DNA from 2 places in the Streptomyces sp. NPDC126503 genome. Region 1 is predicted to be linked to the other one. Evidence: riboswitches for the same ligand, from Rfam matches in the RefSeq annotation. Region 1 holds a riboswitch; the other holds the start of a gene.
The links. Region 1 has a riboswitch for S-adenosylmethionine ahead of ABTY40_RS22260 (aminotransferase class V-fold PLP-dependent enzyme). Riboswitches for the same ligand answer to the same signal wherever they lie in the genome.

Region 1 (3,401 bases):
CGCGCCACGACGATCTGGCGGACGTCATTCCGGGCCGGATCAGCAAGATCCCGGGCGTGGAGGCCACCGACACGCACGTCGCGTTCCGGACGTACTCCCAGCACGACCTGGAGGCGGCCTTCGCCATCGGTCTGGAGTCCTGAGCGCCCTCGGACGGCACGGTGAAGGGGGCCTCCCGGCGCGGGAGGCCCCCTTCACCCGTACGAGTGAGTGATCAGCTTCGAGTGGGTGCCCGGCGGGATGCGGTCAGCCGCGGTCCGGGACGCAGCGGCCGTCCTCGGTGCGGTACGACCAGCGGGCGCCGTCCCGCACGAGCTCCTTCACCGCGCCGACGAACCGGTCCACGTGCTCGTCGGGGGTGCCGGCGCCGAAGCTCACCCGGATCGCGTTGAGGGACCGCTCGCCCGGCCGCGCCTCCGGGGCGCCGCAGGCGCCGACGTCCTGCGGGTCGCTGCCGAGCAGGGTGCGGACCAGCGGGTGGGCGCAGAAGAGGCCGTCGCGGACGCCGATGCCGTACTCGGCGGAGAGCGCGGCGGCGAAGTGGGAGCTGTTCCAGCCCTCCACGACGAAGGAGAGGACGCCGACACGGGGCGCGTCGTCGCCGAAGAGGGAGAGCACCTTCACCTGGGGGACGCCGGCGAGACCGGTGCGCACCTTCTCGATGAGGTGCCGCTCGCGGGCGACCAGCCGGTCGAAGCCGGCGTCGGTGAGCGCCTTGCAGGCCGCGGCGATGGCGTAGACCCCGATGACGTTCGGCGAACCGGCCTCGTGCCGGGCCGCGGTGGTGTGCCACTCCACGTCCACCCCGCCGTCCGACCGGCGCGCCACCGTGCGGGAGGCACCGCCGCCCGCGAGGTACGGGTCGGCGTCCTGGAGCCAGTCGGCGCGGCCGGCGAGGACGCCGGAGCCGAACGGCGCGTACAGCTTGTGCCCGGAGAAGGCGACCCAGTCGACGTCGAGTCCGGTGACGGAGACCGGGTGGTGGGGGGCGAGCTGGGCGGCGTCGAGCACGATCCGGGCCCCGTGGGCGTGCGCGGCGGCGGCCAGTTCGCGGACCGGCCACAGCTCGCCGGTGACGTTGGAGGCGCCGGTGACGCAGACCAGGGCCGGGCCGTACGGGTCGCGGTCGGCGAGCGCCCGCTCCAGGGTCTCGACGGCCTGGGCGGGGGTGCGGGGCGCGTCGAGGTAGGTGACGCGGGCGTCCTGCCACGGCAGGAGCGAGGCGTGGTGCTCGGTCTCGAAGACGAAGACCTGGCAGCCGTCCGGGAGCGCCCGCGCGAGGAGGTTGAGGGAGTCGGTGGTGGAGCGGGTGAAGACGACCTGGTCGCCGGGGCGGCAGTCGAGGAACTCGGCGACGGTGGTCCGGCTGTTCTCGAAGAGGTCGGTGGAGAGCTGGGAGAGGTAGCCGGCCCCGCGGTGGACGCTGCCGTAGTACGGGGCGTAGGCGGCGACGTCGTCCCACACGCGCTGGAGGGCGGGGGCGCTGGCGGCGTAGTCGAGCGCGGCGTAGGTCACCTCGCCGCCGGTGACGAGGGGGACGGTGACGTCGCGGCCGAGGACCGGGAGCGGGGCCTCGCAGCAGGGGTCGGCGGACTCGGCGGCGGGGGCGGAAACAGCGGCGTTCGGGCGTGCGGACATGGCGGTATCTCCCGGCGGGGCAGTGCGGAATGGCTTCGGTGGATCCCGTACGCGGCCGGGCACGGCGGGGTACGGGTGCTGCCTCGGAGGCTCGGGGGGACGCGGACGCGCACGGACGCGCGTGCGGGGAAATGACCCCGTGTCCGAGGGTGAAGAAGGGGCGGACTCGCCCTATCGCATTCGCTTGCTCACGGAAAAACGCTCCTCGAGAGACCAGGACCCCTGGTGTCGAGGGGTCCGCGCTTGCCGTAGACCTCGCTGCCTACGGCCTGGTCTTCACCCGGGGCACCCCGCCACGGACGGAGGGTTGCCGGACAGCTAGCCGGGGCTTCACAGCTGTCACTCATGACCTGCCACGCATCCTGCCACATGATCGCCGGAACGCAAGACCCCGGTCCGCATGCTGGACCGGGGTCGTCTCCGCCGGGGCGGTGCGAGCGCGGGGCTCAGGCGTTGCTGGCGGCGATCCAGCGCTCCAGGGCGCGCCGGGCGGCGCCGGAGTCGATGGACTCGGCGGCCTGCTCGATGCCCGCGCGGATCTGCTCGACGAGGGTGCCGCCGCCCGGCCGGAGGGCGGTGAGCGCCGCCGCCGAGTTGAGCAGCACCGCGTCCCGTACCGGGCCGGTCTCCCCCGCGAGCAGCCGGCGGGCCACATCGGCGTTGTACGAGGCGTCGGCGCCGCGCAGGGCGTCCACGGGCACCAGGTCGAGACCCGCGTCCCGGGGGTCGAAGGCCTCCTCCCGTACGGTGCCGTCGCGGACCACCCAGACCCGCGAGGTGGCGGTCGTGGTCAGCTCGTCGAGCCCGTCGTCACCGCGGAAGACCAGGGCGGAGGAGCCGCGTTCGGCCAGGACACCGGCGACGATCGGGGCCATCCGGGGGTCGGCGACACCGGTGGCCTGGGCGCGGACGCGGGCCGGGTTGGTGAGCGGGCCCAGGAAGTTGAAGACGGTGCGGATGCCCAGTTCCTTGCGGGCCATGGCCACGTGACGCAGCGCCGGGTGGAACTTCACGGCGAAGCAGAAGGTGATCCCGGCCTCCTCGGCGACCTCGGCCACCCGGCGCGGGGTCAGCTCCAGGTTGACGCCGAGCTTCTCCAGGACGTCGGAGGCGCCGGAGGCGGAGGACGCGGCGCGGTTGCCGTGCTTGACCACCTTGGCGCCGGTGCCGGCGACGACGATCGCCGACATGGTGGAGATGTTCACCGTCTTGGCGCCGTCGCCGCCGGTGCCGACGATGTCGACGGTCTCGCCGGGCACGTCGATGGTGTTGGCGTGCGCGTACATGGTGCGGACGAGGCCGGTGATCTCCTCGACCGTCTCCCCCTTGGCGCGCAGGGCGACGACGAAACCGGCGATCTGGGCGTCGGTGGCCTCGCCGCGGAGGATCCGGTCCATCGCCCAGGCGGTGTCGTCGGCGCTCTGGTCGCGTCCGGTGAGGAGGCCGTCCAGGACGACGGGCCAGGAGCGGCCCGCCGCGGTCGGTCCTCCAGCGGGGGTCACAGCGCTCATGGCAGCTCCAGGTGGTCGTCGCGTGACGGCGTACAGGGTCACCCTATCGACCGGCGGGAACGGCAAAGAGCCCCGTCCATCGAATGGACGGGGCTCTCGCCGTGGCGACCTTCTGGGGTCCCCCGGGGCGGAGCCTCAGGGGGAGGAGGTCAGGTGATCAGTGGTGGCCGTGGCCGCTCTGGATCTCCTTGTACTCCTCGACGGTGGGCTTGGCGATCTGGTTGTCCTCGCCGTAGTAGCCCTTGTTGAGCT
Region 2 (3,401 bases), on a different contig from region 1:
CTCGCGTACGGGCGGTTTCGCGCCGGGCGGGACCCGGCCGTCCGCCGCGCACGGGGCCGGGGCGCCGGCGCACCGCATGACCGAGGCCCCGGCGGTGGTGAAGTCCCCGTACAGCGTGGCCCCGTACCGCCGGCCGAAGGGCTCGACCACGTCCGCCGACGAGGGGGTGACGGCTGGAGCGGGGGCGGGTGGGGGGCTGTCCGCCGTGACCGGGGCGGCCGCCGCGAGCGGGAGCGCGCTCGCGGCCAGGACGACGGCCGCGAGCACCCTTCCGGGGCGCGGCCGTCCGCAGTGGGCTTGTCTGAAGCGCATACAACGGAAATGTAGGTAAAACCCACCATTTCCGGGCGTTACGCCACGCGGCGCCGCGCATACTCCGTGATCCCGGCGATCGGCGGACGCTCCTCCGTGTCCACCGCGTACGTCCGGGGCTCGAAGCCCGACTCCCCCCGCTCGAACTGGGTCAGCCACGGCCGCACCAGGTGCCCCCGCGACAGCCGCAGCTGCGCCGTCCGGTAGATCGCCGCCGCCATCCGGCCGAGCGCCTGACCGTCCTGGTGCCGGTGCTTGCGGACGCCCACGTCCACCTGCGCGAGGGCGTCCAGGCCCACCGTGTGCAGCGCGTCCACCAGCAGCGCCAGCTCCACTCCGTAACCAACGGGGAACGGCAGCCGCTCCAGCAGGGAGCGCCGCGCCGCGTACTCGCCGCCCAGCGGCTGGACGAAACCGGCCAGCTGGGGCCAGTGCAGATTCAGCAGCGGGCGCGCCACCAGCTCCGTCACGCGACCGCCCTGACCAGGGGCGTCACCGAGCGGGCGGTCGTACATCGCCTTCACGAAGTCCACGTCCGGGTCGGTGAGCAGCGGGCCGACGATACCCGTGACGAAGTCGGCCGAGAAGTCCCGCAGATCGGCGTCCACGAAGCAGACCACATCTCCGCCCGTCACCATCAGTGACCGCCACAGGACCTCGCCCTTGCCCGGCACGGCGGGTATCCGGGGGAGTATCGAGTCCCGCGCGACCACCCGCGCCCCGGCCGCCGCCGCCACCTCCGCCGTACGGTCCGTGGAACCGGAGTCGATCACCACCAGCTCGTCCACGAGCGGCACCGACGCGGTCATCAGCTCGCGCCGGATCACGGAGACGATGTCCCCGACCGTCGCCTCCTCGTTGAGCGCGGGCAGCACCACGCTGACGGTCGTCGAGCGCTTGGCGGCGAGAATCCGCTCCAGCGGTCGGTCGGCCACGGACCAGGACCGCCGGCCCAGCCAGCGCTCCACCTCTTCCAGCACGTGATCTCCATCTCGCGGTTCGGACGACCATCTCAACCGTCCATGCCTTCGGTTACAGTCTTGAACAACGCGAAGGCCCGTCGCATGTCGGGGTGCCGAGCGCGTTCCACAACCGAATACCGCTCATCCAGAGGGGCAGAGGGATACGGCCCGTTGAAGCCCCGGCAACCCTCCAGTCGGTTCTCGTCCGCGCCACGGCGCGCCAGCGGGGTCCCCGGCTAGGGAAGGTGCCAAATCCGTCTCATGGCGAAACGCGTCATGAGGAAGATGAGGAGAAAGGGCCTCGCCTCCATGGCTGTACAGACCGTCGCACCCGCCACCGGCTCCGCCGGCACCACCGTCGACCTCGGACCCGCCTCCGGACTCTCCTGCCGCGAATGCGGCGAGGTCTTCGCCCTCGGCCCGATCTTCGCCTGCGAACTCTGTTTCGGCCCCCTCGAAGTGGCCTACGAGCTCCCCGCCGGCGACCCCGAGGAGCTGCGTAGGAAGATCGAGGCGGGCCCCGCCAACATCTGGCGCTACGCCCCGCTCCTCCCCGTCCCGGCCGACGTCGCCGAGAAGCCGAACCTGAACCCCGGCTGGACCCCGCTGGTCAAGGCCGACAACCTGGCCCGCGAGATCGGCGTCGAGCCCGGCAAGCTGTTCGTGAAGGACGACTCCGGCAACCCGACGCACTCCTTCAAGGACCGGGTCGTCGCCCAGGCCCTCGAGGCCGCCCGCGCCTTCGGCTTCACCACCCTCTCCTGCTCCTCCACCGGCAACCTGGCCGGCGCCGTCGGCGCCGCCGCCGCCCGCGCCGGCTTCCGCTCCTGTGTGTTCATCCCGCACGACCTGGAGCAGGGCAAGGTCGTCATGGCCGGCGTGTACGGCGGTGACCTCGTCGCCATCGAGGGCAACTACGACGACGTGAACCGCTTCTGCTCGGAGCTCATCGGCGACCCGCTCGGTGAGGGCTGGGGCTTCGTGAACGTCAACCTCCGTCCGTACTACGGCGAGGGCTCCAAGACGCTCGCGTACGAGATCTGCGAGCAGCTCGGCTGGGTCATCCCGGACCAGCTGGTCATCCCGATCGCCTCCGGCTCACAGCTGACGAAGATCGACAAGGGGCTGCAGGAGCTCATCAAGCTGGGCCTGGTCGAGGACAAGCCGTACAAGATCTTCGGCGCGCAGGCCGAGGGCTGCTCCCCGGTCTCCGCCGCCTTCAAGGCCGGCCACGACGTGGTCCGCCCGCAGAAGCCGAACACCATCGCCAAGTCCCTCGCGATCGGCAACCCGGCCGACGGCCCGTACGTCCTCGACATCGCGCGCCGCACCGGCGGCGCCGTGGAGGACGTGAACGACGAGCAGGTCGTGGACGCGATCAAGGTCCTGGCGCGGACCGAGGGCATCTTCGCCGAGACGGCGGGCGGCGTGACGGTCGGTGTCACCCGGAAGCTGGTCGAGAACGGCGTGATCGACCCGAGCCTCACCACCGTCGTGCTGAACACCGGCGACGGCCTCAAGACCCTGGACGCCGTGGCCGACAGCTCCCAGGCGACCGCCACCATCCGCCCCAGCCTGGACGCGTTCCGCGACGCCGGCCTGGCCCACTGAAAGGTTCGTGAACACATGGCCGTGAACGTCCGCATCCCCACCATCCTCCGCACCTACACCGGCGGGCAGGCCGAGGTGCCCGCCGAGGGCGCGACCCTCGCCGAGGTCATCGCCGACCTGGAGAAGAACCACACGGGCATCGCCGCCCGCGTCCTGGACGACCAGGGCAAGCTGCGCCGCTTCGTCAACGTGTACGTGAACGACGACGACGTGCGCTTCGAGCAGGGCCTGGAGACGGCGACGCCCGATGGCGCCGGCATCTCGATCATCCCCGCCGTGGCCGGCGGCTGCTGAGCCTCTCCTTCCCCTGCTTCCTCTTCTCCCCCTTCTCTCTCGAATTGCCCCTTCCGCGCCATAAAGCGGAGGGGGCAATTCTGCATGGTTGAGCGCGGTAGAGTTGGGGAAGCCCCCTCCGCTGCTCATGCCGGACGCATATGAGAATGCGTCTCCGCGCGACAAGAAGCAGCCAATGTGCACGCACGATCTGTACCTTCTGCGCGCTTTGCCGGGCCCGAC

Region 2: it holds a riboswitch for S-adenosylmethionine, as region 1 does, so the genes downstream of both, thrC (threonine synthase) here and ABTY40_RS22260 (aminotransferase class V-fold PLP-dependent enzyme) in region 1, are expected to answer to the same signal.

Annotation. Positions count from the first base shown of each region.
Region 1 is NZ_JBEORS010000018.1:6,735-10,135, forward strand. It holds gene ABTY40_RS22255 (Lrp/AsnC family transcriptional regulator) at 1-143, shown strand, start outside; gene ABTY40_RS22260 (aminotransferase class V-fold PLP-dependent enzyme) at 247-1,638, opposite strand; SAM riboswitch class IV at 1,873-1,989, opposite strand; gene trpD (anthranilate phosphoribosyltransferase) at 2,085-3,149, opposite strand; gene qcrB (cytochrome bc1 complex cytochrome b subunit) at 3,307-3,401, opposite strand, start outside.
Region 2 is NZ_JBEORS010000013.1:133,812-137,212, forward strand. It holds gene ABTY40_RS18840 (hypothetical protein) at 1-312, opposite strand, end outside; gene ABTY40_RS18845 (glucosyl-3-phosphoglycerate synthase) at 351-1,292, opposite strand; SAM riboswitch class I at 1,413-1,566, shown strand; gene thrC (threonine synthase) at 1,551-2,885, shown strand; gene ABTY40_RS18855 (MoaD/ThiS family protein) at 2,901-3,179, shown strand.